3 regions of the Streptomyces sp. NBC_00523 genome follow, and region 2 is predicted to be linked to each of the others. Evidence: riboswitches for the same ligand, from Rfam matches in the RefSeq annotation. Region 2 holds a riboswitch; each other region holds the start of a gene.
What was found. A riboswitch is a leader RNA that binds a small molecule or an ion and turns the genes downstream of it on or off. The one in region 2 is predicted to bind cyclic di-AMP.
Positions count from the first base shown of each region.

Region 1: it holds a riboswitch for cyclic di-AMP, as region 2 does, so the genes downstream of both, OHS17_RS25585 (M23 family metallopeptidase) here and OHS17_RS13115 (LysM peptidoglycan-binding domain-containing protein) in region 2, are expected to answer to the same signal.
Region 3: it holds a riboswitch for cyclic di-AMP, as region 2 does, so the genes downstream of both, OHS17_RS17575 (M23 family metallopeptidase) here and OHS17_RS13115 (LysM peptidoglycan-binding domain-containing protein) in region 2, are expected to answer to the same signal.

Region 1 covers NZ_CP107836.1:5,619,532-5,629,362, reverse strand. Annotated here, with positions in the region: gene OHS17_RS25600 (bifunctional acetate--CoA ligase family protein/GNAT family N-acetyltransferase) at 1-689, opposite strand, end outside; gene OHS17_RS25595 (HPr family phosphocarrier protein) at 863-1,144, shown strand; gene OHS17_RS25590 (GntR family transcriptional regulator) at 1,329-2,033, opposite strand; gene OHS17_RS25585 (M23 family metallopeptidase) at 2,244-3,083, opposite strand; cyclic di-AMP (ydaO/yuaA leader) riboswitch at 3,097-3,261, opposite strand; gene OHS17_RS25580 (M16 family metallopeptidase) at 3,493-4,875, opposite strand; gene OHS17_RS25575 (M16 family metallopeptidase) at 4,902-6,266, opposite strand; gene OHS17_RS25570 (DNA gyrase/topoisomerase IV subunit A) at 6,578-9,028, shown strand; gene OHS17_RS25565 (CobW family GTP-binding protein) at 9,055-9,831, opposite strand, start outside.
Region 2 covers NZ_CP107836.1:2,923,707-2,933,537, forward strand. Annotated here, with positions in the region: gene OHS17_RS13080 (ABC transporter permease) at 1-256, shown strand, start outside; gene OHS17_RS13085 (cyclopropane-fatty-acyl-phospholipid synthase family protein) at 334-1,638, opposite strand; gene OHS17_RS13090 (NAD(P)/FAD-dependent oxidoreductase) at 1,944-3,329, opposite strand; gene OHS17_RS13095 (Ppx/GppA phosphatase family protein) at 3,744-4,685, opposite strand; gene OHS17_RS13100 (DUF501 domain-containing protein) at 4,699-5,238, opposite strand; gene OHS17_RS13105 (FtsB family cell division protein) at 5,309-5,779, opposite strand; gene eno (phosphopyruvate hydratase) at 5,872-7,152, opposite strand; gene OHS17_RS13115 (LysM peptidoglycan-binding domain-containing protein) at 7,460-8,182, opposite strand; cyclic di-AMP (ydaO/yuaA leader) riboswitch at 8,187-8,354, opposite strand; gene OHS17_RS13120 (transglycosylase family protein) at 8,640-9,713, opposite strand.
Region 3 covers NZ_CP107836.1:3,883,190-3,893,020, forward strand. Annotated here, with positions in the region: gene OHS17_RS17540 (FG-GAP-like repeat-containing protein) at 1-969, shown strand, start outside; gene OHS17_RS17545 (FG-GAP-like repeat-containing protein) at 1,017-3,143, shown strand; tRNA gene OHS17_RS17550 (tRNA-Lys) at 3,253-3,326, shown strand; gene OHS17_RS17555 (SHOCT domain-containing protein) at 3,388-3,798, opposite strand; gene OHS17_RS17560 (hypothetical protein) at 3,900-4,196, opposite strand; tRNA gene OHS17_RS17565 (tRNA-Met) at 4,481-4,554, shown strand; gene OHS17_RS17570 (PP2C family protein-serine/threonine phosphatase) at 4,724-5,887, shown strand; cyclic di-AMP (ydaO/yuaA leader) riboswitch at 6,099-6,252, shown strand; gene OHS17_RS17575 (M23 family metallopeptidase) at 6,264-7,433, shown strand; gene OHS17_RS17580 (aldo/keto reductase) at 7,620-8,564, shown strand; gene OHS17_RS17585 (PrsW family intramembrane metalloprotease) at 8,568-9,831, opposite strand, start outside.

The DNA of each region.
Region 1 (9,831 bases), 2.7 Mb from region 2:
ACGCCGCCGGGGGTGCGGCCGACGCCGATGACGGCGACGGATCCGGGGGCGAGCAGCCGCTGCACGGACTTGGCCTCGGCGCGCTGTTCGCGGGCGCGCTGGACGGCGAGGGATTCGGCGGTGGGTTCGAGGTCGAGGGTGAGGTGGACGGAGCCGTCCTCGAAGCTGCGCTGCTGGGTGTAGCCGGCGTCCCGGAACACCTTGATCATCTTGGTGTTGGCGGGCAGCACCTCTGCGGCGAAGCGCCGGATGCCGCGTTCGCGGGCGACCGCCGCGATGTGTTCGAGCAGGGTCGAGGCCACGCCCCGGCCCTGGTGGGCGTCCTGGACGAGGAAGGCGACCTCGGCCTCGTCGGCGGGGGCCGAGGCGGGGCGGCCGGTCGCGTCGATCCGGTCGTAGCGGACGGTGGCGATGAACTCGCCGCCCACCGTGACGGCCAGACCCACCCTGTCGACGTAGTCGTGATGGGTGAAGCGGTGGACGTCCTTGGCGGAGAGCCGGGGGTAGGGCGCGAAGAAGCGGTAGTACTTCGACTCGTCGGAAACCTGCTCGTAGAAGCTGACCAGGCGCTCGGCGTCATCCGTGGTGATCGGCCTGATCCGCGCGGTGCCGCCGTCGCGGAGCACCACGTCCGCCTCCCAGTGATCGGGGTAGGCGTGATGCGGACTCTGCTCCGGAGAGGGCTGCATGAGGAAAGCCTACGGCTGTCGCACGGGTCGCGGGGGTGCCGGGGCCGGGGCACTCTGAGGTCTCCGGACGACCGCGGGCGCGGCGCGCGGGAGGGCCCGCGGGTCTGCCCGGAGCATCGCGCACCACATGAGACACTGGTCTAGACAACCGTTGATTCTTGAAGGGCAGAACCATGGCTGAGCGCCGCGTAAACGTCGGTTGGGCCGAGGGCCTGCACGCCCGCCCCGCTTCCATCTTCGTCCGTGCCGCCACGGCCTCCGGCGTCCCCGTCACCATCGCCAAGGCGGACGGCAACCCGGTGAACGCGGCCTCCATGCTCGCGGTGCTCGGTCTCGGCGCCCAGGGCGGCGAGGAGATCGTGCTCGCGTCCGACGCGGACAACGCCGAGGCCGCCCTGGACCGCCTGGCGAAGCTGGTCGCCGAGGGTCTCGAGGAGCTTCCGGAGACCGTCTGAGCCCGAGCGGCCGACACCGCCGGAATTCTCACGGGAAAGCCGCGGCCCCCTGCATGGGGCGCCGCGGCTTTTGCGTGCGCGGGCCGCAGCCATACGACGCGGACCGAATAAGCGGGCGGTTGGGCGGGCCGCGCCTTTTCCGCTTTTTTTACACGCGCCTTTCTTTATTTGTACGCGCCCTTTGTTAATTCCGGCCACTCGCGGTGTTTACGGCACGTTGCGAAGCCCTCACACGGCCGGCCCGGGGCACGGTGGCGGGGCGGGCGGCGCGGCGGAGCCGGTGCGCGGCGCCGTGGCGTTCGGCGAGCTGCACGGCCAGGGCCCGCGCCCGCTCCGCGTCCCCGCGCGCCACGGCGTCCACGAGGGCCCCGTGCTCGGCCCAGGCTTCGGCCGGGCGGGCCGGCTGCTCGACCGCGTACATCCAGGCGATCTTGTGGCGGAGCTGGGTGAGCAGGGCGATGAGGCCGGGGCTGCCGGACGCCTGGGCCAGCGTCTCGTGGAACCAGCCGGCCAGGGAGCGCAGATCCTCGCCCTCACCCCGGCGGGCCCGCTCCTGGCCGAGCCTGACCAGGCCGCGCAACACCTTGAGGTGGGCGTCCGTCCGGCGCTGGGCCGCGCGGGCCGCGCTCAGCGGTTCCAGCAGCATGCGGACCTCCAGGAGGTCGGCGGCCTCCTGCTCCGTGGGCTCGGCGACGCAGGCTCCGGCGTGTCTCCGGGTCACGACGAAGCCCTCCGACTCCAGGGTGCGCAGCGCTTCCCGTACCGGGACGCGGGAAACCCCGTAACGCCGTGCGAGCACCTCCTCGGTGAGCCGGCTGCCGCGTTCGAAGACACCGGAGACGATGTCGTCACGGATTGCCGTGCATACCGAATGCGCCGGAACACGCATGTCCGAACCTCCGCCTCAATCCCCGCGAACAGCGGCCGATCGACACCTCTGGCGTGACTCTATTGCAATGCGCTCGCATTTCCGATGCCGGGCGGGAATTCATGAATATCTTTTGGTCGCGGCCGGGTGGCGGAAGGTGCGCGGGGAGGCGTGGGAACGGCGAAGGCCCCGGCGGGATGCCGGGGCCTTCGGTGTGGAGCCGGTGACCGGTCAGACGCTGACGCCGTGGGCGCGCAGATAGGCGACCGGGTCCATGTCGGAGCCGTAGGAGGGCGTGGTGCGGGCCTCGAAGTGGAGGTGCGGACCGGTGGAGTTGCCGGTCGAGCCGGAGAGCCCGATCTGCTGACCGGCCGCCACGCTCTGGCCCACGGAGACGCCGATCGAGGAGAGGTGGCCGTACTGGGTGTACGTGCCGTCCGCCATCCGGAGCACGATGTTGTTGCCGTACGCCCCGCCCCAGCCGGCCTCCACGACCGTGCCGGCGCCGACGGCGACGACGGAGCTGCCGGACGCGGCGTGGAAGTCGATGCCGGAGTGGCTGCCGGAGGACCAGAGCGAGCCGCTGGACTTGTAGCCGGTGGTCACGTAGGAGCCGGCGACGGGCAGCTGGTAGGACGAGCCCAGCGCGGTGCGTGCGGTGGAGCGGCCGGCGCGGGCGGACGCCTCGCGGGCGGCCTTGGCCTTCGCCTTGGCCGCTTCCTTGGCCTTGGCGGCCTTCTCGGCGGCCTTCTTCTTCGCGGCCTCGGCCTTCTTCTTGGCCGCTTCCTTCGCCTTGGCCGCCGCCTTCTTCTCGGCGGCCTCGGCCTGGTGCTGCTGCGCCGTGGCCTGGGCGTCGATGCGGTCGGCGAGGGTGTTCTCGATGGCGAGGAGCTGGGAGAGGCCGGTCTCGGTGGCGGCGGGGGCCGTCCCGGTGTCGGCGGCGAGGGCCGGGGAGGCCAGGGAGCCGATGACACCGCCGGCGGCGAGCGTCGCGACGCCGACGGCCTTGGCGCCGACGCGCGTCAGGCGGCTCGGGGCACGGTGCTTCCCGGTGGCACGGGTGAACGCCATGGGGTGGCTGGTCCTTTCCTTCCTTCTCGCCTACCGGGTTAGCTGACGGGTTCGGAGCAGGAAGGTCTCCTACGGACGCCTCGCTCCGGACGGAGCGCGGGCATCCGATTCACCCCAGGGACGGTGGGTCCCCGGCTCCCCAGGCTCGCGCCTGACGGGGACTCGGCGATGGCTGCCCGGTACATCACGGATGCGCGTACGAGTGGCGGACAGCGGACCCGACGCTAAGCGGACGGACTTCAGGCCACCAAACGGACACGGGGTTTTGTAGCCCATCCCACAGGGCGAACTAATCTCTTTATGCACAAAAGGCACGGAAGGGACAAAAGGGGCCGCGCATGCGGGGAGGGTTCGGCGCGACCGCGCGCCGAACCCTCCCCGTTGCCCGTCGAGCGGGCCGAGCTGCGGATCAGCCGGTGACGACCGACACCTCTCCGATGCCGAGTGCCCTGACCGGCTCCTCGATGCGCGAGGCGTCCCCGACCAGGACCGTGACCAGCCGGTCCACCGGGAAGGCGCTGACCACAGCCGCGGTCGCCTCGACGGTGCCGGTCTCGGCGAGACGGGCGTACAGCGTCGCCTGGTAGTCGTCCGGGAGGTGCTGTTCGACCTGGTCGGCGAGGGTGCTCGCGACGGAGGCCGCCGTCTCGAACTTCAGGGGCGCGACGCCCACGAGGTTCTGCACGGCCGTCTCGCGCTCGGCGTCCGTCAGGCCCTCGGCGGCCAGCGTCCGCAGGACCTTCCACAGGTCGTCCAGCGCCGGTCCGGTGGACTCGGTGTCCACGGAACCGCTGATGGCGAGCATCGAGGCGCCCGTCGCACCCGAGACGGAGTCGGCTGCGCCGGAGCGGAGCACCTGGGCGAAGGCCCGCACGCCGTAGGTGTAGCCCTTCTCCTCGCGCAGCACCCGGTCGAGCCGGGAGGTCAGCGTGCCGCCCAGGCAGTAGGTGCCGAGCACCTGGGCGGGCCACACGCTGTCGTGGCGGTCGGCGCCGATGCGGCCGATCAACAGCTGGGTCTGCACCGCGCCGGGGCGGTCCACGATGATCACCCGGCCGGTGTCGTCGGCCGTGATCGGCGGGACGGGGCGGGGCTCGGCGGTGTTCCCCGACCAGTCGCCGAGGGTCTCGGCGAGCAGCGCGTCCAGGTCGATGCCGGTGAGGTCGCCGACGACCACGGCGGTCGCGGTGGACGGGCGGATGTGCGCGTCGTAGAAGGCGCGCACGGCCGCGGCGTCGATCCGCTCGATGGTCTCCTCGGTGCCCAGGCGCGGGCGCGACATGCGGGCCGTGGCCGGGAAGAGCTCCTTGGAGAGCTGCTTGGCCGCGCGGCGGGCCGGGTTGGCCTGCTCGTGCGGGATCTCGTCCAGCCGGTTGCTCACCAGCCGCTCGATCTCGCTGTCGGCGAAGGCCGGCGCCCGCAGCGCCTCGGCGACCAGGCCGAGTGCCTTGGCCAGGCGGGAGGCCGGGACCTCCAGGGAGACCCGGACGCCCGGGTGGTCGGCGTGGGCGTCGAAGGTGGCGCCGCACCGCTCCAGCTCGGCGGCGAACTCCTCGGCGCTCTGCTTGTCGGTGCCCTCGGACAGGGCGCGCGACATGATCGTGGCCACGCCGTCCAGACCCTCGGGCTCGGCGTCCAGGGGGGCGGCGAGGAAGATCTCGACGGCGACGACCTGCTGGCCGGGGCGGTGGCAGCGCAGCACGGTGAGGCCGTTGGGCAGGGAGCCCCGCTCCGGCGCGGGGAAGGCCCACGGCCGGGCCGTGCCGGGGGCGGGCTGGGGGTGGAACTGCATCGAAACTTCAGTCGCGGCAGCGTCGGTCACTGGTCCGCCCCTTCGTGCGCGTCGGTGTCGGCGTCGGCCTCTTCGGCCGTCTCGGCGGGCTCGACCGGTTCGTAGACCAGGACCGCCCGGTTGTCGGGCCGCAGCTGCGCCTGCGCGGCGGCCTTGACCTCCTCGGCCGTGACGTCGAGGACCCGGTTCACGGCGGAGAGCGCGAGCTGCGGGTCGCCGAACAGCACGGCGTAACGGCACAGTTCGTCGGCGCGGCCCGCGACCGTACCGAGGCGGTCCAGCCATTCGCGCTCCAACTGGGCCTGGGCGCGCTCCATCTCCTCGGCCGTGGGGCCCTCCTCGGCGAACCGGGCCAGCTCCTCGTCGACCGCGGCCTCGATCTCCGCCACCTCCACCCCGCCGGACGTCTTGACGTCCAGCCAGCCCAGGGAGGGCGCGCCGGCGAGCCGGAGCAGTCCGAACCCGGCGGCCACGGCCGTACGGTCGCGCCGGACCAGGCGGTTGTGCAGCCGGGACGACTCGCCGCCGCCGAGCACGGTCAGGGCGAGGTCCGCCGCGTCGCACTCGCGGGTGCCGTCGTGGGGCAGCCGGTACGCGGCCATCAGGGCGCGCGCCGGTACCTCCTCGCGTACCTCCTCACGCAGCTGGCCGCCCATGATCGTGGGCAGCGAGCCGTCGCGCGGCGGCTGCTTGCCGTCGTGCGAGGGGATGGAGCCGAAGTACTTCTCGATCCAGGCGAGGGTCTGCTCGGGGTCGATGTCGCCGACGACCGAGAGCACCGCGTTGTTCGGCGCGTAGTACGTACGGAAGAAGGCGCGGGCGTCCTCCAGGGTCGCCGCGTCCAGGTCGGCCATGGAGCCGATCGGGGTGTGGTGGTACGGGTGGCCCTCGGGGTAGGCCAGCGCGGTCAGGCGCTCGAACGCGGTGCCGTACGGGACGTTGTCGTAGCGCTGGCGGCGCTCGTTCTTGACGACGTCGCGCTGGTTCTCCATGGACTCCTCGTCGAGCGCGGCGAGCAGCGAGCCCATCCGGTCGGCCTCGAGCCACAGGGCCAGCTCCAGCTGGTGCGTGGGCATCGTCTCGAAGTAGTTGGTCCGCTCGAAACTGGTGGTGCCGTTGAGCGAGCCGCCGGCGCCCTGCACCAGCTCGAAGTGCCCGTTCCCCTTGACCTGGCCGGAGCCCTGGAACATCAGGTGCTCGAAGAGGTGGGCCAGGCCCGTACGGCCCTTGACCTCGTGGCGTGAGCCGACGTCGTACCAGAGGCACACCGCCGCGACCGGGGTCAGATGGTCCTCGGAGAGCACCACGCGCAGGCCGTTGGCCAGACGGTGCTCGGTCGCTGTCAAGCCGCCGGAGCCGGCCTGGGCTGTGGCCGTGTGACCCATGGGCATGTACGTCCCTTCGATCGCGCTACTGGATGTCCATGTGAAGAAGCCGCCGCGGGAGGCTGCTTCGAAAGATTGCTTCAAGACACCCGCCACTGTATGCAAGCGAACCGGCACCTGCCGAAGTTCCCGTGCGGCGAAGCTGCGAGCGAAATTCCCCGGAAGCTGGTCTTCCGCCGCCTCGGGACGGACGGCGCGGGGCGTTTGGGACGGGTCGAGGTCGGGGTTGTCAGTGCGGCGGTCCACAATGGACCGCGTCAGAACCTGAGGGAACCTGAGGTTGCCCGCTCGAAATCCGTGAAGGAGTCGCAGCAGCGATGGCCCGCCGCAGCACGAAGACCCCGCCGCCGGTCGACTTCGAGGAGAAGATCCTCGACATCGACGTCGTCGACGAAATGCAGGGCTCCTTCCTCGAGTACGCGTACTCGGTGATCTACTCACGCGCCCTCCCGGACGCCCGTGACGGCATGAAGCCGGTGCACCGCCGCATCGTGTACCAGATGAACGAGATGGGCCTGCGCCCGGACCGCGGCTTCGTGAAGTGCGCCCGGGTCGTCGGCGAGGTCATGGGCAAGCTGCACCCGCACGGCGACGCGTCGATCTACGACGCGCTGGTGCGCATGGCGCAGCCGTTCTCCATGCGCCTCCCCCTGGTAGACGGGCACGGGAACTTCGGCTCCCTGGGCAACGACGACCCGCCCGCCGCCATGCGGTACACCGAGTGCCGGATGGCCGACGCGACCTCCCTGATGACGGAGTCGATCGACGAGGAGACGGTCGCCTTCCAGTCGAACTACGACGGTCAGGAGCAGGAGCCGGTCGTCCTCCCGGCGGCCTACCCCAACCTCCTGGTCAACGGCGCGGCCGGGATCGCGGTCGGCATGGCGACCAACATGCCGCCGCACAACCTGGGCGAGGTCATCGCCGCGGCCCGGCATCTGATCAAGCATCCGGGCGCGGACCTGGAGACGCTGATGCGGTACGTCCCCGGTCCCGACCTGCCGACGGGCGGGCGGATCGTGGGCCTCGGCGGCATCAAGGACGCCTACGCCAACGGCCGCGGCACGTTCAAGATCCGTGCCACGGCCGTCGTGGAGAACGTCACGCCGCGCCGCAAGGGCCTCGTCGTCACCGAACTGCCCTTCACCGTCGGCCCCGAGAAGGTCATCTCCAAGATCAAGGACCTGGTCTCGGCGAAGAAGCTCCAGGGCATCGCGGACGTCAAGGACCTCACGGACCGCTCGCACGGCCTGCGTCTGGTCATCGAGATCAAGAACGGCTTCGTGCCGGAAGCGGTGCTGGAGCAGCTCTACAAGCTGACGCCGATGGAGGAGTCCTTCGGCATCAACAACGTGGCACTGGTCGACGGCCAGCCGCTCACGCTGGGCCTGAAGGAGCTGCTGGAGGTCTATCTCGACCACCGCTTCGACGTGGTGCGCCGGCGCAGCGAGTTCCGCCGGACCAAGCGCCGCAACCGGCTGCACCTGGTCGAGGGTCTGCTCGTCGCGCTGGTCGACATCGACGAGGTCATCCGGCTCATCCGCTCCAGCGACAATTCGGCGCAGGCGAAGGAGCGGCTCATGGAGCGCTTCTCGCTGAGCGAGATCCAGACGCAGTACATCCTGGACACGCCGCTGCGCCGGCTCACCCGCTTCGACCGGATCGAGCTGGAGAGCGAGCGCGACCGCCTGGACGCCGAGATCGCCGAGCTGACGACGATCCTGGAATCGGACACCGAGCTGCGCAAGCTGGTCTCCTCGGAACTGGCCGCGGTCGCGAAGAAGTTCGGCACGGCCCGGCGCACTGTGCTGCTGGAGTCGGCCGGTTCGCAGGTCGCTTCGGTGCCGCTGGAGGTGGCGGACGACCCGTGCCGGGTGCTGCTGTCCTCGACGGGCCTGCTGGCGCGTACGGCCAACGACGAGCCGATCGTCGTCGCCGAGGGCACCAAGCGGGCCAAGCACGACGCGATCGTCTCGGCGGTGACGGCGACGGCCCGCGGCGATGTCGGCGTGGTGACGTCGAGCGGGCGGCTGCTGCGGCTCCCGGTGATCGATCTCCCCCAGCTCCCGGACACGCACGCGGCGCCCAATCTGTCGGGCGGGGCGACGGTCGGCGAGTTCCTCACGCTGGAGGCGGACGAGGACGTCGTCTGCCTCACCACGCTCGACGAGGCGTCACCGGGTCTCGCCATCGGCACGCTGCAGGGTGTCGTCAAGCGCGTGGTGCCGGACTACCCGGCCAACAAGGACGAGCTGGAGGTCATCACCCTCAAGGACGGTGACCGGATCGTCGGTGCGATGGAGCTGCGGACCGGCGAGGAGGACCTGGTCTTCATCACCTCGGACGCCCAGCTCCTGCGCTACCCGGCCGCGCAGGTCCGCCCGCAGGGGCGGCCGGCCGGCGGTATGGCGGGCGTCAAGCTGGGGGCGGGTGCCAGGGTGCTCTCGTTCGCTGCGGTCGACCCGGCGGCGGACGCCGCGGTGTTCACGGTCGCCGGTTCGCACGGCACGCTGGACGACTCGGTCCTGACCTGCAAGCTCACCCCGTTCGACCAGTATCCGCGCAAGGGCCGGGCGACCGGCGGGGTGCGCTGCCAGCGGTTCCTGAAGGGCGAGGACGTGCTGGTGTTCGCCTGGGCGGGCGCGCTGCCGGCCAGGGCGGCGCAGAAGAACGGCGCCCCGGCGTCGCTGCCCGAGCCCGACCCGCGGCGCGACGGTTCCGGGACGCCGCTGGAGAGCCCGGTCGCGGTGATCGCCGGCCCGGCGTAGGCCGTCCGGCCCGGCGGCGGTGCGCGCTACGCGTCGTCGTCGCCGGGCTGTTCCACGTAACGCAGGACGCCCCACATGGCTCGCTCGTGTGCGGCGTCCTGCGGCGTTTCCCCGGCCGGGTCCTCCGTAGCCCCGCAGCTCTCCAGTTCCTCGCGCAGGGCCGGTGCGTCGATGCCGGAGCCGATCAGGACGAGCTGGGTCCGCTTCGGTTCGCCGCGCGTCCAGGGCCGGGGGGTGAACCGCAGGAACCTGCCGACGGCGTGCACCCCGTACGCGTTGCCGGGGTCGCCCGCGCCGAAGTCGACGTACCCCTTGATGCGGTACAGCCCCTCGGGCCGTGAGTCGAGGAACCGCATCAGCCTGCGGGGGTCCATCGGCACGCCGGAGTCGAAGTCGATGCTTTCGTACGCGGTGTGCAGATGGCCCCCGTGCCCGTCGCCGTCCTCGGCCGCGCGCTCCTCCAGGTACAGGTCCTCAAAGGTGAGCTGACGGGCCTTCTCCTCGCCCTCGGGCCGCAGCGCCGGGTCGAAGAGCAACTCGGGGTCGATGCGCCCGTACGTGGCCGGGATGACCGCGGCCGTGCTTCCGGTCTCCGCGACGACCTTCCGGACGCGGGCGCACTCCTCGTCCCCGGCCCGGTCCGTCTTGTTGAGCACGACGAGATCGGCCACCGCGAGATGGCGGCCGATCTCCGGATGGCGCTCCCGGGTCGCCTCGAACTCGGCGGCGTCGACCACCTCGACCAGTCCCCCGTACACGATGCGCGGGTTGTCGCTGGCGAGGATCATCCGGACGAGTTCCTG
Region 2 (9,831 bases):
GAAGCGGATGATCCGCCTTGAGGCGGTGGTGATCTCGCTGTTCGGCGCGCTCGTCGGCATCGGGCTCGGGCTGTTCCTCGGCTGGGCGATCGGGCAGACCGTCGCCGAGAGCATCCCGCAGTACGTACTGGTCATCCCGTGGAGCCGGATCGCGGTCTTCCTGCTCCTGGCAGGTGCGGTCGGTGTGCTCGCAGCCCTGTGGCCCGCCCGCAGCGCCGCGAGGCTCAACATGCTGACGGCCATCAAGACCGAGTAGCAGGAGCGGTACGAGGGAAGGGGCCGGTGTCCGCGGACACCGGCCCCTTCCGTGCGTACGTCCCTGCTGTACGTCGCTCAGGCGGTCGCGTCGGCCTTCCAGACGCGGGCGCGCAGCGGCATGCGTGAGGCGCCGTCCGTCTCCGGGCGCACCGCGAGGATCTGGTTGACGCCGATCTTGTTGCGCTCGAAAGACAGCGCGGAAGCGGCCATGTAGAGCCGCCAGACGCGCGCCCGGCCGGGCGAGACCATCTTCACGGCGCTCCCCCAGCCCCGCTCCAGGTTGGCGACCCACTGGCGCAGCGTCAGCGCGTAGTGCTCGCGCAGCGCCTCGACGTCGCGGGCCTCGAAGCCGGCCTCCTCCAGGAGGGCGAGGGTCCGGCCGACCGGGGCCAGTTCCCCGTCCGGGAAGACGTAGGCGTCGATGAACGCGTCGATCTCGTACGCCGACTCGTCCCGCTCCGGGCGGCGCCCGATCTGGTGGTTGAGGAGGCGCCCGCCGGGCTTGAGGAGGGCGAAGAGGTCGTCGGCGTACTCCCGGTAGCGGACGGAGCCGACGTGCTCCGCCATGCCGATGGACGAGATGGCGTCGTAGGGCCCGTCGCGGACGTCCCGGTAGTCCTGGACCCGGATCTCCACGCGGTCGGTCAGGCCCTCGTCGGCGATGCGCTTGCGGGCGTAGGCGGCCTGCTCGGTGGAGAGGGTGACGCCGGTGACGTGGGCGCCGTACTCGCGGGCGGCGTGGATGGCCATGGAGCCCCAGCCGCAGCCGACGTCCAGCAGGCGGTCGCCCTCCTTGAGGGCCAGTTTGCGGCAGACGAGGTCGAGTTTGTCGCGCTGGGCGTCCTCCAGGGTCCCGGCGTCCTCCCAGTAGGCGCAGGAGTAGACCATGGACGGCCCGAGGACCAGTTCGTAGAAGTCGTTGCCCACGTCGTAGTGGTGGCTGATGGCCTCCTTGTCGCGGCGTCTGGTGTGCAGGGGACCGCTGCGGCGGCGCACTTCCTCGGGCGGCGGGGCGGGCGGCAGCCAGGGCCCGGACAGCTTCAGCAGGTCCGCGGCGGCGGCGCGCGACTTCGGGTCGCGCAGGGCCTGGAGGCCGCCCGGCGCGTCGGAGGTGCGCTCCCAGATGAGCCCGGCCATCAGGTCCAGGGCTTCGTAGAGGTCGCCCTCGATGTCCAGCTCGCCGGCCACCCAGGCGCGGGCCAGACCGAGTTCGCCCGGCTTCCACAGCAGCCGGCGCAGGGCCCGGCGGTTCCTGATGACGAGGACGGGGGCTCCGGGCGGTCCGGATTCGCTGCCGTCCCAGGCCCGGACGCGGACCGGTAGGGGTTGGCCCAGCAACTGCTGGGCGAGAGCGGTCAGCCGCAATGCGGCGTCTGCCATGGCGCACACCTCCGTGACGGTGTTTCCCGACGTGCCCAGACATGCCCACACATGTCCCGGACCACGCCCCGGCACCCGGGGCGCCTTGGCGTGGTACATCCCCCACAACAGTCTGCGGCGGCCCGGCCATCCCGCTACCGGGCAAGGGAACGGCAAAATGCGTGCACGGCACACGCATCCGCCGGGGGTGCGGCCCGTGCCGCGCGCCGCCCTTTCGTACCCGGATACGCCGAAGGGGCCGTCCGCACCACGGATGGCGGACGGCCCCTTCGGGCGTCGTACTGCGGCCTTGCGGCCGGGTGGAGCTAGGAGGCCTTGGCCTTCTCGCCCACGGGCTTGGCGGCGGCCGGCGCGGGGGCCGGCTTGGCGGCCTCGTAGAACTCCTCGCGCGGCGTCTCCATGGCACCCAGGGAGACGACCTCGCGCTTGAGGAACATCGCGAGGGTCCAGTCGGCGAAGATCCGGATCTTGCGGTTCCAGGTCGGCATCGCCAGACCGTGGTAGCCACGGTGCATGTACCAGGCGAGACGGCCCTTGAGCTTGATCTTCATCTTGCCCATGACGATCATCGCGACGCCCTTGTGCAGGCCCAGACCGGCGACCGCGCCCTTGTTGGCGTGGCTGTAGTCGGCCTGCGGGAAGCCGCGCATCCCGGAGATCACGTTGTCGCCGAGGACCCGGGCCTGACGCAGCGCGTGCTGGGCGTTCGGCGGGCACCAGGCGTTGGGGTTGCCCGCCTTGCGGCCGACCATGTCCGGCACCTGGGCGTTGTCGCCCGCGGCCCAGATGTAGTCGGTGCCCTGCACCTGGAGCTTCTCGGTGGTGTCCACGTGGCCGCGGGGGCCGAGCGGCAGGCCGAAGCGGGCCAGGGCCGGGTTCGGCTTCACACCGGCGGTCCACACGATGGTGTTGGAGTCGACCTCCAGGCCGTTCTTCAGCACCACGTGGCCGTCGACGCAGGAGTCCATGGAGGTCGAGAGGAAGACCTCGACACCACGGGACTCCAGGTGCTCGCGGCCCCAGGTCCCGAGCTTCGGACCGACCTCGGGGAGGATCTTGTCGGCGGCGTCGACCAGGATGAAGCGCATGTCCTCGCGCTTCACGTTGGTGTAGTACTTGGCCGCGTCGCGGGCCATGTCCTCGACCTCGCCGATGGTCTCCGCACCGGCGAACCCGCCGCCCACGAAGACGAAGGTGAGGGCCCGGCGGCGGACGTCCTCGTCCGTCGTGGAGTCGGCCTTGTCCAGCTGCTCCAGAACGTGGTTGCGCAGGCCGATGGCCTCCTCGATGCCCTTCATACCGATGCCCTGCTCGGCAAGGCCGGGGATCGGGAAGGTGCGGGAGACCGCGCCGAGCGCGATGACCAGGTAGTCGAAGGGCAGCTCGTAGGCCTCGCCGACGAGCGGCGCGACCGTGGCGACCTTGCGGTCCTGGTCGATCGTGGTGACGCGACCGGTGAGCACCTCGGCCTTGGGCAGGACGCGCCGCAGCGGGACGACGACATGCCGAGGGGAGATGCTGCCGGCGGCAGCTTCGGGGAGGAAGGGCTGATAGGTCATGTACGACCGGGGGTCGACGACCGTGACGGTCGCCTCGCCGTAGCGCATCTTCTTGAGGATGCGCCGAGCTGCGTACAGACCTACGTACCCACCGCCTACTACGAGGATCCTGGGACGCTCCGTGGTGCTCATGCCATCGAGTATCCACCCCACTCGGGGGGCATGCTCGTGAGCCCCTTCACAAGGTTGTGGCCACCCTCTGCTATAGTTCGCCGCCCACGTGACCCAGGTCATGACCCGCACCGGGAACCCCGTTACAGTGGTGAACGTTGTTCACCGCCTGCGAGCTGGCCCTTGGCCCTCGGCCCCGGGCGAAGGGGCCTCCCGGTCCACCCGGGCGTAACACTCCCGGAACCTGTCGGTCCGGCCCCGGAGTGACCCCGCTCACCTCCTGCGCTACCCATCCGGAGCAGAAGACGGGCCCGGGGTGGGCAATTCCTTGTGAAGAAGTTCACGAAGTTGGTGGCGAGGCGGCCCGAAAGCCGCCCCACCAGGCACGTCCCGCCCTCTCAACGGTGCGGGCGGGACGACGCATGAGCGCCCGGCTCACGCCAGCGAAAAGGCGATTCCATCCAGAATGTCGTGCTCGCTCACCACGACCTCGCGCACCCCGGTCCGCTCCATCACGGCCTGGAGGATCAGCGCACCGGACGGGATCACGTCGACCCGGCCCGGGTGCATCGCGCCGATCGCCGCGCGCTCCGCATGGGTGGAGGACAGCAGCCGCGCGGTGATCTCCCGGACCTGCTCCAGGGAGACGCGGGAGTGGTGGATCGCCTCGGAGTCGTACTCCTCCAGGCCCAGCGCCATCGCGGCCACCGTGGTGACCGTCCCGGCGAGGCCCACCAGCGTGGCCGCCGAGGCGAGCGGCACGGTCTCCTCCGCCAGGTCCAGGGCGGCGGCCACGTCGGCGCGGATCGCCTCGGCCCCCTCGGGCGACGGCGGATCGCTGACCACGCCGTCACGCACGAGGTGACGCTCGGTCAGCCGTACGCAGCCGATGTCCACGGACCGGGCGGCCCGCACCCGGTCGTCGCCCACGACGAACTCGGTGGAACCGCCGCCGATGTCCACGACCAGGTACGGCTTCGCGAGGTCGTCGCGCCCGGTCAGCTCCTTGGTCGCCCCGGTGAACGAGAACGCGGCCTCCTGGTCCCCGCTGATCACCTCCGGCTCGACGCCCAGGATGTCCCGCACCCCGCGCACGAAGTCGTCGCGGTTCTCGGCGTCCCGGGAGGCGGAGGTGGCGACGAAGCGCACCTTGTCGGCGCCGTGCTCCTGGATCACCGCCGCGTACTGGCGGCAGGCGGCGAACGTGCGCTCCAGCGCCTCGGGGGCGAGCCGGCCGGTCCGGTCGACGCCCTGCCCCAGCCGGACGATCTCCATGCGCCGGGCGTGCTCGACGAGCTCCCCGGTGACCGGGTCGGCGTCCGCGACCAGCAGGCGGATCGAGTTGGTGCCGCAGTCGATGGCGGCCACGCGCGTCATGTCTGCCGCCCCCTCAGCCCTCGTCCGTACCCTGCTCGCCGCACGGCGACACGCAGGGTCCCTTGCGCCACCACTCCGGCAGCATCGCGATCGCCTCGTCGCCCAGCGGGTTGACGCCGGGACCGGCCGCCAGCGAGTGCCCGACGAGCACGTGCAGGCACTTCACCCGGTCCGGCATGCCACCGGCGCTCGGGAAGCCCTCCAGGACCTCGATGGCGTCGCGCCGCGCGATGTAGTCCTCGTGCGCCGCCCGGTAGGCCGCCGCGAGCTCGGGGTCCTTGCCCAGGCGCTCGGTCATCTCCTTCATGACCCCGTTCGCCTCCAGCGTGCCGATCGCGGACGCGGCGCGGGGGCACGTCAGGTAGAACGTCGTCGGGAACGGCGTGCCGTCCTCCAGCCGGGGCTGCGTCTCGACCACGTCCGGGTTGCCGCACGGACAGCGGTGCGCGATGGCGCGCAGCCCGCGCGGCGGGCGGCCCAGCTGCTGCTGGAACGCGGCGATGTCCGCCTCGGTGGGGACGGTGGGCTCGGTCTGGGGAGGGGGCGTTTCCATGCCTGCCTAGGGTGCTGATCGGACTGCTCGAACCGCGGGTTCTGCAGAGGTACGGGGATGGGGACGGCCGTCAGCCGCGGTCGGCGCTGTCCACGCCGTCCCACAGGTTGGAGTGCCAGGGCCGGTCCGTCTCGGCCGGCTTCCCGTTGCGCTCCTTGACCGCGTCGGGGTCGACCACGGTGTAGCCGGTCTCCCCCGGAAGAACGTAGTGCAGGTGCTCGCGGGCCAGCCGCTTGATGTACGCGTCGTCCTGGAGCCGGGCCTTCTGGTCCCGCAGCTCCTCGGTGCGCGCCTCGGCCTCGCGGGCCAGCCTGCGCTGGTCGGCGATCTCGTCGCGCTGCGACACGTACTGACGCATCGGATACGCGAGGGCGACGACCAGGGAGCAGACGACCAGGGCCAGGAAGGCGGCCCGGCCGGTGAGCCGGGAGCGGCGGGCCTGGCGCCGGTTCTGGGACCGGTAGACGCGGGCGGCGGTCTGCTCACCGAGCAGCCGCAGCCGGGTCGCGGTGGAGAACCGGTCCCTGTCCTTCACGGCCATGTTCCCGCCTCCCCATTACGACGTCCGTCCCCGCACACGGTACGTGACCGGGCGCGGGGACGGACGGAGGCGGGGGGTACCCGCGAGGGGCGTCAGCCCTTGAAGCGCGGGAACGCCGAGCGGCCCGCGTACACCGCGGCGTCGTCGAGGATCTCCTCGATGCGCAGCAGCTGGTTGTACTTGGCGACGCGGTCCGAGCGGGCCGGGGCGCCGGTCTTGATCTGACCGCAGTTCACGGCGACGGCGAGGTCGGCGATGGTGACGTCCTCGGTCTCGCCGGAGCGGTGCGACATCATGCACTTGAAGCCGTTGCGCTGGGCCAGCTCGACGGCGTCCAGGGTCTCGGTCAGCGAACCGATCTGGTTGACCTTGACGAGCAGGGCGTTGGCGGAGCCCTCCTCGATGCCGCGGGCCAGGCGCTCCGGGTTGGTGACGAAGAGGTCGTCGCCGACGATCTGGACCTTGGCGCCCAGCTTGTCGGTGATGACCTTCCAGCCCGCCCAGTCGTCCTCGTACAGCGGGTCCTCGATGGAGACCAGCGGGTACGCGGAGACGAGCTCCTCGTAGTACTCGGTCATCTCGGCGGCCGAGCGGGACTTGCCCTCGAACTCGTACGAGCCGTCCTTGTAGAACTCGGACGCGGCGACGTCGAGCGCGAGCGCGATGTCCTTGCCCGGGGCGTAACCGGCCTCCTTGATGGCCTCGATGATGAGGTCGAGGGCGGCGCGGTTGGACTCCAGGTTCGGCGCGAAGCCGCCCTCGTCGCCGAGGCCGGTGGACAGGCCCTTGGTCTTCAGGACCTTCTTCAGCGTGTGGTAGACCTCGGCGCCCCAGCGCAGGGCCTCGGAGAACGACTCGGCGCCGATCGGCGCGATCATGAACTCCTGGATGTCCACGTTGGAGTCGGCGTGCGAGCCGCCGTTCAGGATGTTCATCATCGGAACGGGCAGCAGGTGCGCGTTCGGGCCGCCGAGGTAGCGGAACAGCGGGAGGTCGCTGGCCTCGGAGGCGGCGTGGGCGACGGCGAGGGAGACGCCGAGGATGGCGTTGGCGCCGAGCGAGCCCTTGTTCTCCGTGGCGTCCAGGTCGAACATCGCCTGGTCGATGAGGCGCTGCTCGGTGGCGTCGTAGCCGACGAGCTCCGGGCCGATCTGCTCGATCACGGCGAGGACGGCCTTCTCGACGCCCTTGCCCTGGTAGCGGTTGGGGTCGCCGTCGCGAAGCTCAATGGCCTCGAACGCGCCGGTGGAGGCGCCGGACGGAACAGCAGCACGACCGGTGCTGCCGTCGTCGAGGCCGACCTCGACCTCGACCGTGGGGTTGCCCCGGGAGTCGAGGATTTCCCGGGCTACGACGACGTCGATGGACGGCACGAGGCATCTCCTTCTGGGATATGACGCTGATTGTGCAGGGTCACTTTGGCCTTGCGACAAGAGCCTAACCGGCCCGGCCGTCGGCGTCGGCCGACCGCCCGTCCCCTGGGACGAAAAAGGACCCAAGGGCGGGCATACCGGAGCGAAAGGCCGGATAACTACTGACTGGTAACTACAACAGTTGAACGCTCACGGGTGCCCGGCGGCCTCAATGCGGCGTGCCCCGGCCCGGCAACACACGGGGGGAGAGTGCGTGCCGGGCCGGGGCGGCCTGAGCGATCAGCGAGGAGGGATCGCGGTTGCTTCGTTACTTCGTCAGGTGGAGCTGCTGACCCGGGTAGATCAGGTCGGCGTCCTGGACGATGTCCTTGTTCAGCTTGAACAGCCGCTCCCAGCCGCCCTTGACGTGGTGCTCGGCGGCGATCTTGCTCAGCGTGTCACCGGAGACGACCTTGTACTCGCCGTCACCCTTGGCGACCTTCTTGCCGGTGGGGGTGGTGACCGTCTTCTTCGCGGCCTTCGGGGCGTCCGAGCGGTCGGAGCGGTTGGTGGCCGGGGCCTCCGTGCGCTCGGCCTTCTTCGGGGCGGCCTCCTGCTTGGGGGCCTCCTGCTTCGCGGCACCGGAGCCGGTGTCGACGCCCGGGTCGACACCGTCGTTGGTCAGGTTGCCGGCACCGGCGCAGGACCAGGCGCCCGGGCCCTGCAGGTCGAGGAGCTTCTCGGCGGTGGCGATCTGCTGGGCCTTGGTGGCCAGGTCGGCGCGGGGCGCGTACTGCGTACCGCCGGCGGCGGCCCAGCTGGACTGGGAGAACTGCAGGCCGCCGTAGTAGCCGTTGCCGGTGTTGATCGACCAGTTGCCGCCGGACTCGCACTGGGCGACGGCGTCCCACGTGGCGACGGAGGCGGCGGAGGCGTTGGTCGCGCCCATCAGCGGCACGGCGACGGCGGCACCGGCGACACCGGCGAGCGTCGCGACACGGACGGCCTTGGAGGGGCGGCGGTGCTTGTTGCCCTTGCGGTTGAGCAGCATCGAGTCTTCTCCTCACCGACGCCTGCGAGGTGAGCTGTCGGGTTCGGGCCAAGTGAGTTGCCCGGCCGCGCTCCTGGCGCGACTTCACCCCTAGCCGGCCCCGCCCGTCTCCCGACGACCGGGCCCAGCGCCTACCTGGGTCCCCCGCTCCTGCCTACGGCGCTTTCGCGTCTGTTCCCTCCGACCGACGGCAGGATTCGGCGTGACGGTCGACGGGGCCCGCGGTGCGAGCGGTTCTGACCGTAATCACACCCACCGGTCATATTCAAAGAAGGACATACCGGATAATCATCCCGTAAGAGCATCCGATGAACCCTCATTTGTGCAGGTCGGAACGGATGCGGCGGGACCTCCCGGACAAGGGGCGTGAGTTCACGCAAAGAGACCCATGTCTCACTCGGTCAAAAGTGGGACATGGGCCTCTTAAACCACCCAAAGCGCAGGGGGCTCTAACGGCTCATCCGGCGCTCTCGGCGACCTGGTCCGGGGCCAGGTCACCCAGGCCCAGATCGAGGTTCTGGCCGGGCAGGATGAGGTCCGGGTCGGAGCCCACCTCGGCCCTGTTCGCCTCGTACAGCTCGGGCCAGCCGCCGGGCAGGTCCTGCGCGTCGGCGATCGCCCAGAGGTTGTCGCCCGGCCGCACGGTGTACGTGCCGCCAGCCGGCCCCGTGGCACTGTCGCGCGCGTCGCCGTCGCCCCGCGAGGCGTGGCGGCCCGTGTCGCGCCCGTCGGCCGTCCCGGTGGCGTCGTCGGCGGCCGGGGCGCCCCGGTGCTTGCCGCCCTTCGCCCGCGCGTCGTCCGTCGCGCCGGCCGAGGGGTCCGCGGAGGGGTCGCCCGAGGGCGTGGTGGACGGGTCGTCCGAGGCGGACGGGGTGCCGGAGGGGTCGGCGGACGGGTCGGCCGAAGCGTCGCCCGACGGGGAGGCGGAGGCGTCCGCCTTCTCCTCGGCGCTCCTGCCCGCGTGCTTGCCGGAGCTCTTGCCGGCCTCCTTGCCCGTGGTGGCCGCGTCGGACGCCTCGTCCGAGGCGGTGGCCGACGAGCCCGAGGAGGCGTCGTCCACCGGGTCGGTGCCGAGACCGGCGTCGAGGCCCGAGTCGGCGCCCCGGGCGGGGTCCTCCTCGCCCTTGTCGCCCGGGTCCACGTCCGCCTTGCCCGCGGCCTTGGTGAGCCCGGAGATCACCGCGCAGCTCGGCCACGCCTTGGGGCCCTTGGCGGCCAGGACCCGCTCGGCCACCGCAATCTGCTGCGAGCGGCTGGCGAGGTCGGCGCGCTCGGCGTACGACTCACCGCCGTACGCCTTCCACAGCTCCGGCGTGAACTGGAGACCGCCGTAGGAGCCGTTGCCGAGGTCGGCGCTCCACATGCCGCCGCTCTCGCAGTCGGCCACCCGGTCCCAGGTCGCGGTGTCCGCGGCGTGTGCGCTTGCCGCGCCGAGCAGCGGGATGGCGATGGCCGAGCCGGTGACGCCTGCGGCGACCACGATGGCGGGTGCCTGACGAGGGCGGCGGTGTCTGCCGTTCGCGGAGCCCATGGGAGATGCCTTCCGTGTGACTGACAAGCGACTGGTGAGTCGAACGGTGAACCTAGCGAAACTCGAACGTGAGTCACAAGTCGATGCAGTAGAGATCACGCGAAAGTCACAGGGTTGA
Region 3 (9,831 bases), 960 kb from region 2:
ACGGGGGCCACGGTCCGCACGCTGGCCGGTGGTGAGGTGCGGGGCCTGGTGAAGACCGGGTGGGACGGCAAGGACGCGGATGGCCGGTTCGTGGCCAATGGCGCGTACAGCTGGACGCTGACCGCGAAGCCCGCCGACGGCCGGGGTGCCGCCCTGACCGCTTCCGGGACGGTGAAGGTCTCCGGAGCGGCAGCCGTGGCACGGGACTTCGTCGGCAATGACGGGTACGGGGACCTGCTCGCGTTCACCTCGGCCGGGAAGGCCGACTGGCGGGCCGGTACCGGGACCGGGGCCGGGCGGGTCGAGGACAAGGTGTCGGGCACCGGCTGGACGGGCGGTAACACCGTGACCGCCGCCGTGCCGTTCGAGGACGTCAGCGGCGACCGGTGCAACGACGTGCTGGTCCGTACGAAGGCGGGCGAGCTGCGCGCGTACAAGCCGGGCTGCGGCGCCGCGCTCAAGCCCACCACGGCGTACAAGAAGATCGGCACCGGCTGGAACATGTTCGACGCCCTGACCTCGCCCGGCGACATGTCGGGCGACGGGCGCGCCGATCTGCTCGGCCGGACGCCCTCCGGCGACCTGTACTTCTACAAGGGCAAGGGCGACGGCCTCTTCGAGCCCCGGGTGAAGATCGGCTACGGCTGGCAGGGGTACCTCCTGGCCGGGACGGGCGACCTGGACGGCGACGGCAAGGGCGACCTGGTGGCCCGCGACCGCTCGGGCAACGTGTGGCGCTACCCCGCCACCGTCAACGGCACACTCGGCGCCCGTACCAAGATCGGGTACGGCTGGACCATGTACGACACGATGGTCGGCTCCGGCGATCTGAACGGCGACGGACGCGCGGACCTGCTGGCCCGCGACACGTCCGGGGTGCTGTGGAGCTACCGCGGCGACGGCAAGGGCGCGCTGGCGGCGCGTACCAAGGTCGGCGGCAGCTGGCAGATGTACAAGAATCTCTTCTGATCATTGGCTCGACCTCCGGGCTTCCCGGAAAGGACCTTCTCTTGACCGTGTTCATACGCGGGCGCGTCGCGCTCGTGGGCGCCGTGGCCGGGGCGACCGTGCTCGCCACGGCCGCCGTACCGGCGAGCGCCGCCGACCCCGCCCCCGCCACCGTGGCGACGACCGGGGTCTACGGCCTCGACTTCGCGGGCGGGCGGCTGGTGACGGCGGAGCGGAGCGCTTCCGGCGACCGCATGGTGTTCGACCGCCGGGTGTCCGCCGACGCCACGACCGTGGGGGAGCGTCAGAGCCTCGCCTTCGCCGGGACGTACGCCAACGACGCGCACCTCAGGACGGTGCCCTGCGACAACGGCGCGTGCGTCGACCTCATGGCCTCGGGCCACGGGGACGTCGGCGTGGTGTTCGTCGACGGCGACGACGCCGGCACCGAGAGCGTGCAGTTCCGGGCGCCCGGAAACTCGTACCACGGGACCGGGACCCACTACCCGGCCGGTACCGCGCGGATCGTGGACACGACGGGGCGCGCCTACGTCGTCAACGGCGGTTCCCCCGCCAAGCAGCAGGCGGGCATGTACCCGGGCTACACCTCGACCGCCGACCCCGTCGTCCGCACCCCGAGCGCGGCCTCCGTCTGGGGGACGACGCTCTGGGCGGCGACCACCACCGGGGCGCTCAGCGCGACCGACCTGGGGACGAAGAAGGTCGTGGAGACGGCGGCCACCGGCGCCCCCTGCGTGATCAAGGAGGTGCGCGCGGTCGGCCGCTGGCTCTACTGGAACTGCGGGACGACCGGTGCCGCGGGCGTGTACGACCGTACGGCGAAGAAGTCGTTCACCGTGCCGTCCGGGCCCGCCCTCGTCGGCGACGGCTACCTCGTCCGGCACGACCGGAGCGCGGGTGAGCTGCTGCTCACCGACTTCCACACGGGCAAGGCGGCCGCCCCGCGCGTGATTGCGGCGCTCCCGGCGGGGAAGACCGCCGACCAGCGGCGGCTGACCTGGGCGGTGGACAAGTTCGGCGGCGACATCGCGTATCTCGACGCCGCGCAGACCCTGCACGTCGTGCCCAGCGGGGTGCCCGCGCAGTCCCTCGCGAAGATCGCCTCCGATCTCGGCGACGCGTACATGGACATCAAGGGCGTCGACGGACTGGAGAGCTGGAACAGCAGCTGGCAGTTCAACAAGCCCGTCTCCTGGACGTACGCCGTCAAGGACTGGACGGGCCGCACGGTGCGCACCCTCAAGGGCGGTGACGGCACCGAGGCGGACGTCAACTGGGACGGCCTGACGGACGCGGGCGGATACACGGGCAACGGCACGCACACCTGGACCCTGACGGCGACGGCCGAGGACGGTTCGGGGAAGTACACCGCCAACGGGACCATCTCGGTCGGCGGCGGCAAGGCGGGCTTCCACGACCAGGGCCGCTCCGGCATCGGCGACCTCGTCACGCTCAACTCGCACGGGGACCTGACCATCCAGTTCGGGCAGGGCTCGGGTGTCTTCAGCGGCAAGGCGTCCGGGACCGGCTGGCCGGCCGGCACCCTCGCCGTGCCCTTCGCGGACACCGGCAGCGACCGCTGCTCCGACCTGTTCGTCCGGATGCCCGGCGGTGAACTGCGCCGGTACGAAGGCAACTGCGGCACCTCCGGCTACAAGCCGGCCGGCAAGCACACCGTGATCGGCGGCGGCTGGCAGCAGTACGACGTGCTGACGTCACCCGGCGACCTGAACGGCGACGGGCGGGCCGACCTCGTCGCCCGTCAGACGTCCACCGGGGACATCTACTTCTACGCGGGCACGGCCGCCGGGAAGTTCCTCCCGAAGACCCGGATCAACACCGACTGGCGGACGTACGCCCAGATCACCGGCGTCGGCGACATCACCGGCGACGGCGTCCCCGACCTGCTCGGCCACGACCGCAACGGCGGCCTGTGGCGCTACAACGGCCTGGGCAACGGCCGCTTCGCGCCGCGCGTGAAGGTGTTCTCGGACTGGGGCAGCTCGTACAACGCGCTGATCGGCGTCGGCGACCTGAACGGCGACGGCCGGAACGACTTCGTCGTGCGCGACTCGGCGGGCAAGCTGTTCCGCAACAACGGCAACGGCAAGGGCTCCTTCGGAGCCCGTACGCAGATCGCCACCGGCTGGCAGACGTACAAGGCCATCTTCTGAGCCCTCGGCCCTGAGTCCTGAGCCCGCCCCACCCGGTGACGGGGCCGCGTGGTCGATACCCGATCGGCTGCGCGGCCGGGGCGGGCTATGCTCGGGGGTGATGTGCCGAGGGCCGTTAGCTCAATTGGTCAGAGCAGCGGACTTTTAATCCGTTGGTTGTGGGTTCGAGTCCCACACGGCCTACCTCGTGGCCCCGGGTCAGCGCGTGCGCGACCCGGGGCTCCGTCGTGTGCGGGGGCGGGCGTCAGACCAGGAGCTTCGACTTCGCTCGCTGGTACTCCTCCTCGGTGATCGCGCCCTTGTCCTTGAGGTCGGCGAGCTTCGACAGGTCCTCGACGTGGCCGCCGCTCTTGTGGTGGCTGCCGCCCTCCGTACCCGCCGCGTCCCTGATGTACGCCTTGAAGGCGGCGTCGCGTTCCTTCGCTTCCTGGACGTCGCGCTTGCCCATGGACTTGCCGCGGGCGATCACGTAGATCAGCACGCCCAGATAGGGCAGTACCAGCGCCAGGATCAGCCAGCCGGCCTTCGCCCAGCCGCTCAGGTCATCGCTGCGGAAGATGTCCATGATGACCCGGAAGAGGAGGAAGAGCCACATGATCCAGAGGAAGAACCAGAGCATCGTCCAGAACAGGTTGAGCAGGGGATAGTCGTCCATCGTCCACTCCCGGAGCCTCGAAATGGCTGAGTCTGAAATCAGTCATATCGCCATATGGGTCCGTGCGCCCGTTGGAGGGGGAGCGCTGTGGAGGGCGGTGGCTACTTCTCCGGCTCGGAGGGGGCGGTGGCCGCGGCCGCCGCCGCCGTCTTCTTGCTGTGGACCATGATGCCGATGAAACCGGCGAGGAATCCGCTGATCAGGCCCGATATCGCGTGGTTGACCGCGTTGACGGACGCGCTGCCCGGGAGGCCGATCGCCAGGTAGTTCACCGCCGCGCTCATCGCCGCGCCCATCACACCGCCGATGAGGCCGCTCTTGGCGGCGGCGCGTGCGGGTGACGGCGGGGTGGCCGAGGGGGCGGGGGTGTTATCGGAGGCGGCGAGCGGTGCGGCCATGGTCGAGAGCCCTCCAGACAGGCTGCGATCAGAGACCGGGAGCAGCTCTCCGCGCGCGCCGGCATGCGCGGTCGGGGCCTGCTCACACGGGCAGCCCACCGAGCCGGGGGGTGCAGCAGATACCTTGCGTCAGAACACATGTTCCTCGCAACACCTTCTCGTTTTCGGCACTTTGGGGTTCGGGTCAAGGGCGGCCGTGGTCCGCGCCGCCGGTGCGCACGGGGTGCGCGGGACGGGTGGTGGTCATGAGAGCTCCGAAGATGCCGTAGAGTTGGGTTCACCGACGCGGGGTGGAGCAGCTCGGTAGCTCGCTGGGCTCATAACCCAGAGGTCGCAGGTTCAAATCCTGTCCCCGCTACTGAAGGATCAGGCCCGGCACGCATGCAGCGTGCCGGGCCTGATGCGTTGTCGGCGCATACGCGTTGTCGCCCCTTCGGCGGCCGAGGACTCGCCCGGTGGCCGGGCGGGCGCGAGGCTGGGGGAGGTGCGCGGTACCGGCCGTGGCCGCACCGGGCAGGAGACCGCAGGTGAGGAAGTGGGAGCGACGGTGGCGCGGGCCCGACGGCGCGGGCAGCCGCCGGTTCGTCCGGGTGCTGCCGGTGACGATGATCGTCATCGGGGTGGTGTTCGACCTCTTCACGCCGCCCTCCTTCACGGCCGTCCCGATCTTCGCGGCCGCCCCGCTGATCGCCGCGCCCTTCTTCGGTCTGGGCACCACGATCCGGATCGGGATCGCCGCAGTGCTCGCCGTCGCGGGCATCCGGCTCTACACCGGCGACCTGGTCGAGGTGGTCTCGTTCATCGAGATGCTCACCGTGCTCACGGTCGCCGTCCAGGCGTGTGTGATCAACCGGGTCGTGCGGCGCGGCAGCGAGCAGCTGGCGTCCGCCCGGATCATCGCCGAGACGGCCATGCGAGCCGTGCTCCCCGTCCCGCCGGAGCGGATCGGCGGACTCCAGGTGGCCGCGCGGTACGAGGCGGCGCAGGCGGACGAGTTCGTCGGGGGCGACCTCTTCGCGGCCGCCGACACTCCGTACGGCGTACGGCTCGTGCTGGGGGACGTACGCGGGAAGGGGCTGGAGGCGGTCGGCGCGGTGGCGGTGGTGATCGGGGCGTTCCGCGAGGCGGCGGAGCACGAGAAGTCGCTGGAGGGCGTGGCGCAGCGGCTGGAGCGGGCGCTGGCGCGTGAGTCGACGCGGGGTGGCGGCTTCGATGAGTTCGAGGAGTTCGTGACCGCCGCGCTCGCAGAGATCCGGCCGGGCGGACAGTTCGTGCGGATCGTGAACCGGGGCCACCCCGAGCCGCTGCTGCTGCGCGGGGACGGGGCGGTGGAGGCGCTGACGCCCACGGAGCCCGCGCTGCCGCTGGGCATGGACCTGGGGGTGCGGCCGGACCGCTCGGACGAGTGGGAGCTGCCGCCCGGCGGGACGCTGCTGTTCTACACGGACGGCCTGTCGGAGGCCCGTGACGCCGAGGGTGTCTTCTACGACCCGGCGGAACGGCTGCGCGGGCGGCTCTTCCCGGGTCCCGAGGAGCTGCTGTCCGCGCTGACCGACGACGTACGGCTGCATACGGGGGGCGAGTCGACCGACGACATGGCGCTGCTCGCGGTGGCCCGGCCGGCCAAGGGACAGCCCGACCGGCGCAGGACGGTGAAGATCATCAAGGGGGGTACCACGCTGCGTGACTGAGGAGCGTCGCTCCGCATAACATTTGACGCAACGTCAGAAAACGCGTAGTGGCTGAGCGTCGATCAACTCGCCCGATTCCACCCGGTTGTGTCCCGTAAAGTCCAGGCCGGGCGCGTGAACGATCAGTGGGAACAGCTTGGAATCGGACCCGTCTGTCTATTAACGTTCGATAACGCAGCGCGGTTGTCCCAGCCGTCGTCAGGGACGGCGCCGCGCGCGTGCGCCGAATTCCGCAAGGGAACCGGGGAACCACCTACATGGGGTGAATCGGGCATCTTCGTCTTCACAAGAGGCGGAGGAACCCGTAGGAGACCTTCCTGCTCCGAACCCGTCAGCTAACCCGGTAGGCGAGAAGGAAGGAAAGGAGCGCGCCCGCGTGGCGTCCAACAAGCCTGCCCCCGAATCACCTTCCCGGTTCGTGCCCGAGTACGGCGCCGACTTTGCGTCCGGCCCCGGCACCGCTTACATCCCGGAACAGGGCGGCGACTACGCGACCGACCGGGGCAATGGCTTTGCCACCGGCGCCGGTTACGGCAGCGGCTTCCGCGCCGACGACGCCGACTCCGAGCGGACCTGGGAGGAATGGAACCCCACCGAGGAGTCCGTCCGCCCCGTCCGCGGCAAGCACCGTGTCGCCAAGCAGCGCAATGGTCTGGCCCGTAGCTCCACCGTCCTCGGCGTCGGTGTCATCGCGGCCGTCGGTGCGGGAGGCATGGCCACCGCGCAGAGCAAGCCGCCGGTCTCCATCTCTCTTCCCGATTCCATCACGGGCAATCTCCCCGACGCCAAGTCCCTTCCCGGCGTGGGCGCGTTCTTTTCCGGTGAGAGCGAGGCCGAAACCCCCGCGACCGCCACCGCCGCCGCCCCGCTGACGACCGCCGGCATCACGACCGCCGAGGCCGAGCAGGGCACCACGGACGCCGGTGAGGCGCTGCGCGCCCGCATCCTCCAGCAGGCCGAACAGCAGCAGGGCGCCGCCGACGCCGAGGCGAAGGCGGCCGAGGAGAAGGCCGCTGCCGAGAAGGCGGCCGCCGAGGCGAAGAAGCAGCAGGACGAGGCCGAGGCCAAGGCCGCCGCTGAGAAGAAGAAGGCGGAGGAGGAGGCGAAGAAGAAGGCCGAGGCGCTGCGCCTGGCCAAGCTCGCCGCCAGCTACGCCATCCCCACCTCCTCGTACACGATCACCTCGACGTTCGGCGAGGCCGGCTCCATGTGGTCCTCCGGCTACCACACGGGCCTCGACTTCGCGGCCCCGACCGGCACCCCGATCAAGGCCATCCACACCGGCACCATCAAGTCGGCCGGCTGGTCCGGCGCCTACGGCTACCGCACGGTGCTGGAGCTGGAGGACGGCACCGAGCTGTGGTTCTGCCACCAGTCCTCGATCGGCGTCACGGTCGGCCAGAAGGTCACCACCGGCGACACCATCGGCCGCGTCGGCGCGACCGGCAACGTGACCGGCCCGCACCTCCACCTGGAGGTCCACACCCCGGACGGCACCGGCATCGACCCGATGGCCTGGCTGCGCGCCCGCGGCCTGACGGTCTGAGGACTCCTCCTCCGGCACCCCGGCCCTTCCCCGCACGCGGCCTTCCGAACCCCGGCAGCCCTGACGCACACCCCCCCCCGACGTCAGGGCTGCCGGTTCGCGTACAGCGGCAGCCTCCGCAGGGAGCAGCCTGCCGGATGTAGATGGCACGGAATAGCGGATAGCCCGGAAGCTGTTGTTCCACCTATGACTTCACTGCGCAATCTCGGCCCGTCGGGCCTCCAGGTCTTCCCGCTCTGCCTCGGTGGAAACGTCTTCGGCTGGACCGCTGACGAGACCCAGTCCTTCGCCGTCCTCGACGCGTACGCGGCGGCAGGCGGCAACTTCGTGGACACCGCCGACGCCTACTCGCACTGGGTGCCCGGCAACGAGGGCGGCGAGTCGGAGACGGTCATCGGCAAGTGGCTCGCGTCGCGCGGCAACCGGTCCGACGTCGTGGTGGCCACCAAGGTCGGTGCGCTGCCCGGCTACAAGGGCCTCTCGGCGCCCACGATCAAGTCGGCCGCCGAGGAGTCGCTGCGCCGCCTCGGCACGGACCACATCGACCTGTACTACACACACTTCGATGACGAGACGGTCCCGGTCGAGGAGATCATCACGGCCCTCGACGAGCTGGTGAAGGAGGGCAAGGTCCGCGAGATCGCCGCCTCCAACATCAGCGCCGCGCGGCTGCGCGCCTCGCTGGAGTTCTCCGAACGCGAGGGCCTGGCCCGCTATGTGGCGCTCCAGCCGCACTACAACCTCGTGTCCCGGGACACCTACGAGGGCGAGCTCCAGGACACCGCCGCCGACGCCGGGCTCGCGGCCGTCCCGTACTACGCGCTGGCCGCCGGCTTCCTCACCGGCAAGTACCGCCCGGGGACTGCTGTGGACAGCGCCCGCGCCGGGAGCGCGGCCGGTCACCTGGAGTCGGAGCGCGGACAGCGGGTGCTCGCCGCGCTCGACACGGTGGCGCGGGACCGGGACGCCGAGATCGCGACGGTGGCCCTGGCCTGGCTCGCGTCCCGCCCGACGGTCGCCGCGCCGATCGCCTCCGCCCGCACGGTCGACCAGCTGCCCGCCCTGCTGGCGGTCGCCGGGCTTGAGCTGACGGACGAGGAGCTGTCGACGCTGACGGCGGCCTCGGCGTAGCGATCAGGCCTGCGGCCCGTTGGCGTGGGGCTGTTGGCCGTAGGGGTGTTGACCGTAGGGCTGCGTCGTCGGGTACGTGGGCGGGGCGCTGTACGGGGCCGGGTTGCCGTACGGATTCGGGTTGCCGTTGTACGGGGCCGGGTTGCCGTACGCGTAGGGCACGGGCCCGCCCGCGTACGGTCGGCGAGGTGGCCAGGCGGCCGTGTAGCCGGGCGGCCGGCGGTGCGTGGCCCGGGCCGCGTACGCGAGGGCGGGGCCCGCGATCTCGCGGCGCTGCCACAGGTGGTGCAGCAGCTCCAGCTCGCGCGCGGCGAAGTCCGGGTCGGCCCTGCCCAGTCCGGCCTGTCGGCGCAGGGAGGCCAGGGACGTCGCGAACGCCTCGTACTCGGCGACCGCCCGCGCCGCCGCCCTGCCGCGCTCCTTCGCCTCCTTGGCACGGACCCTCGCGTAGTCCGGGTGGTACGGATGGCCGGAGGCGCTCACCGCGTACCGCCTGCGCGCCGCGTTCCTGGCCAGGGCGCGGGCCCGCATCGAGGCTAGGGCGCGGGGCTCGTCGGGGGTGAGCCAGCCGGCTTCGGCGTACGCGGGGAGCTCGACGGCCAGGGAGCGCAGCTCCTTGCGGCGGGCTCGGATCACCTGCCAGGTCACCAGGCCGAACACCGGGACCATGAACGCCCCGTACACGAGGTAGAAGCCGTACCGGCCGAAGGTCGCCGAGCCGTTCCACAGGGCGTGCATGCCCATCGCGAGGACCAGGCCGAGCAGCGGTACGGCGATGCGCCGCACCCGGCGGCCGGCGGCGCTGCTCGCGGCGATCCCGAGACCGATGCCGGTCAGGACGGTGAAGAGCGGGTGGGCGAAGGGGGTCATCACGGCACGGACCAGGAACGTCACCACGGTCACTGACGCGAAGCCGGAGTCCAGTTGCTGGTCCTCGCCGAAGGCGTTGCCCAGGTAGAGGATGTTCTCGGTGAAGGCGAACCCCGTCGCGGTGAACCCGGCGACGACGACGCCGTCCACGATCCCGGTGAAGTCCCTCCGGCGGAAGAGGAAGAGCAGCAGCACGGCGGCGGCCTTGGCGCTCTCCTCGACCACCGGTGCGATGACCGTGGCACCGAGGGTGTCGGCGTTCCCCGGATCGCTGTCGGCTATCCACCGGGTCGCGAACGAGTTGGCGAGAATGGCGACCAGGGCCGCCGCGCACGCGCCCCACGCGAAGGCGAACAGCAGATTCCGCCACGGCGACGGCTCCACCCGGTCCAGCCAG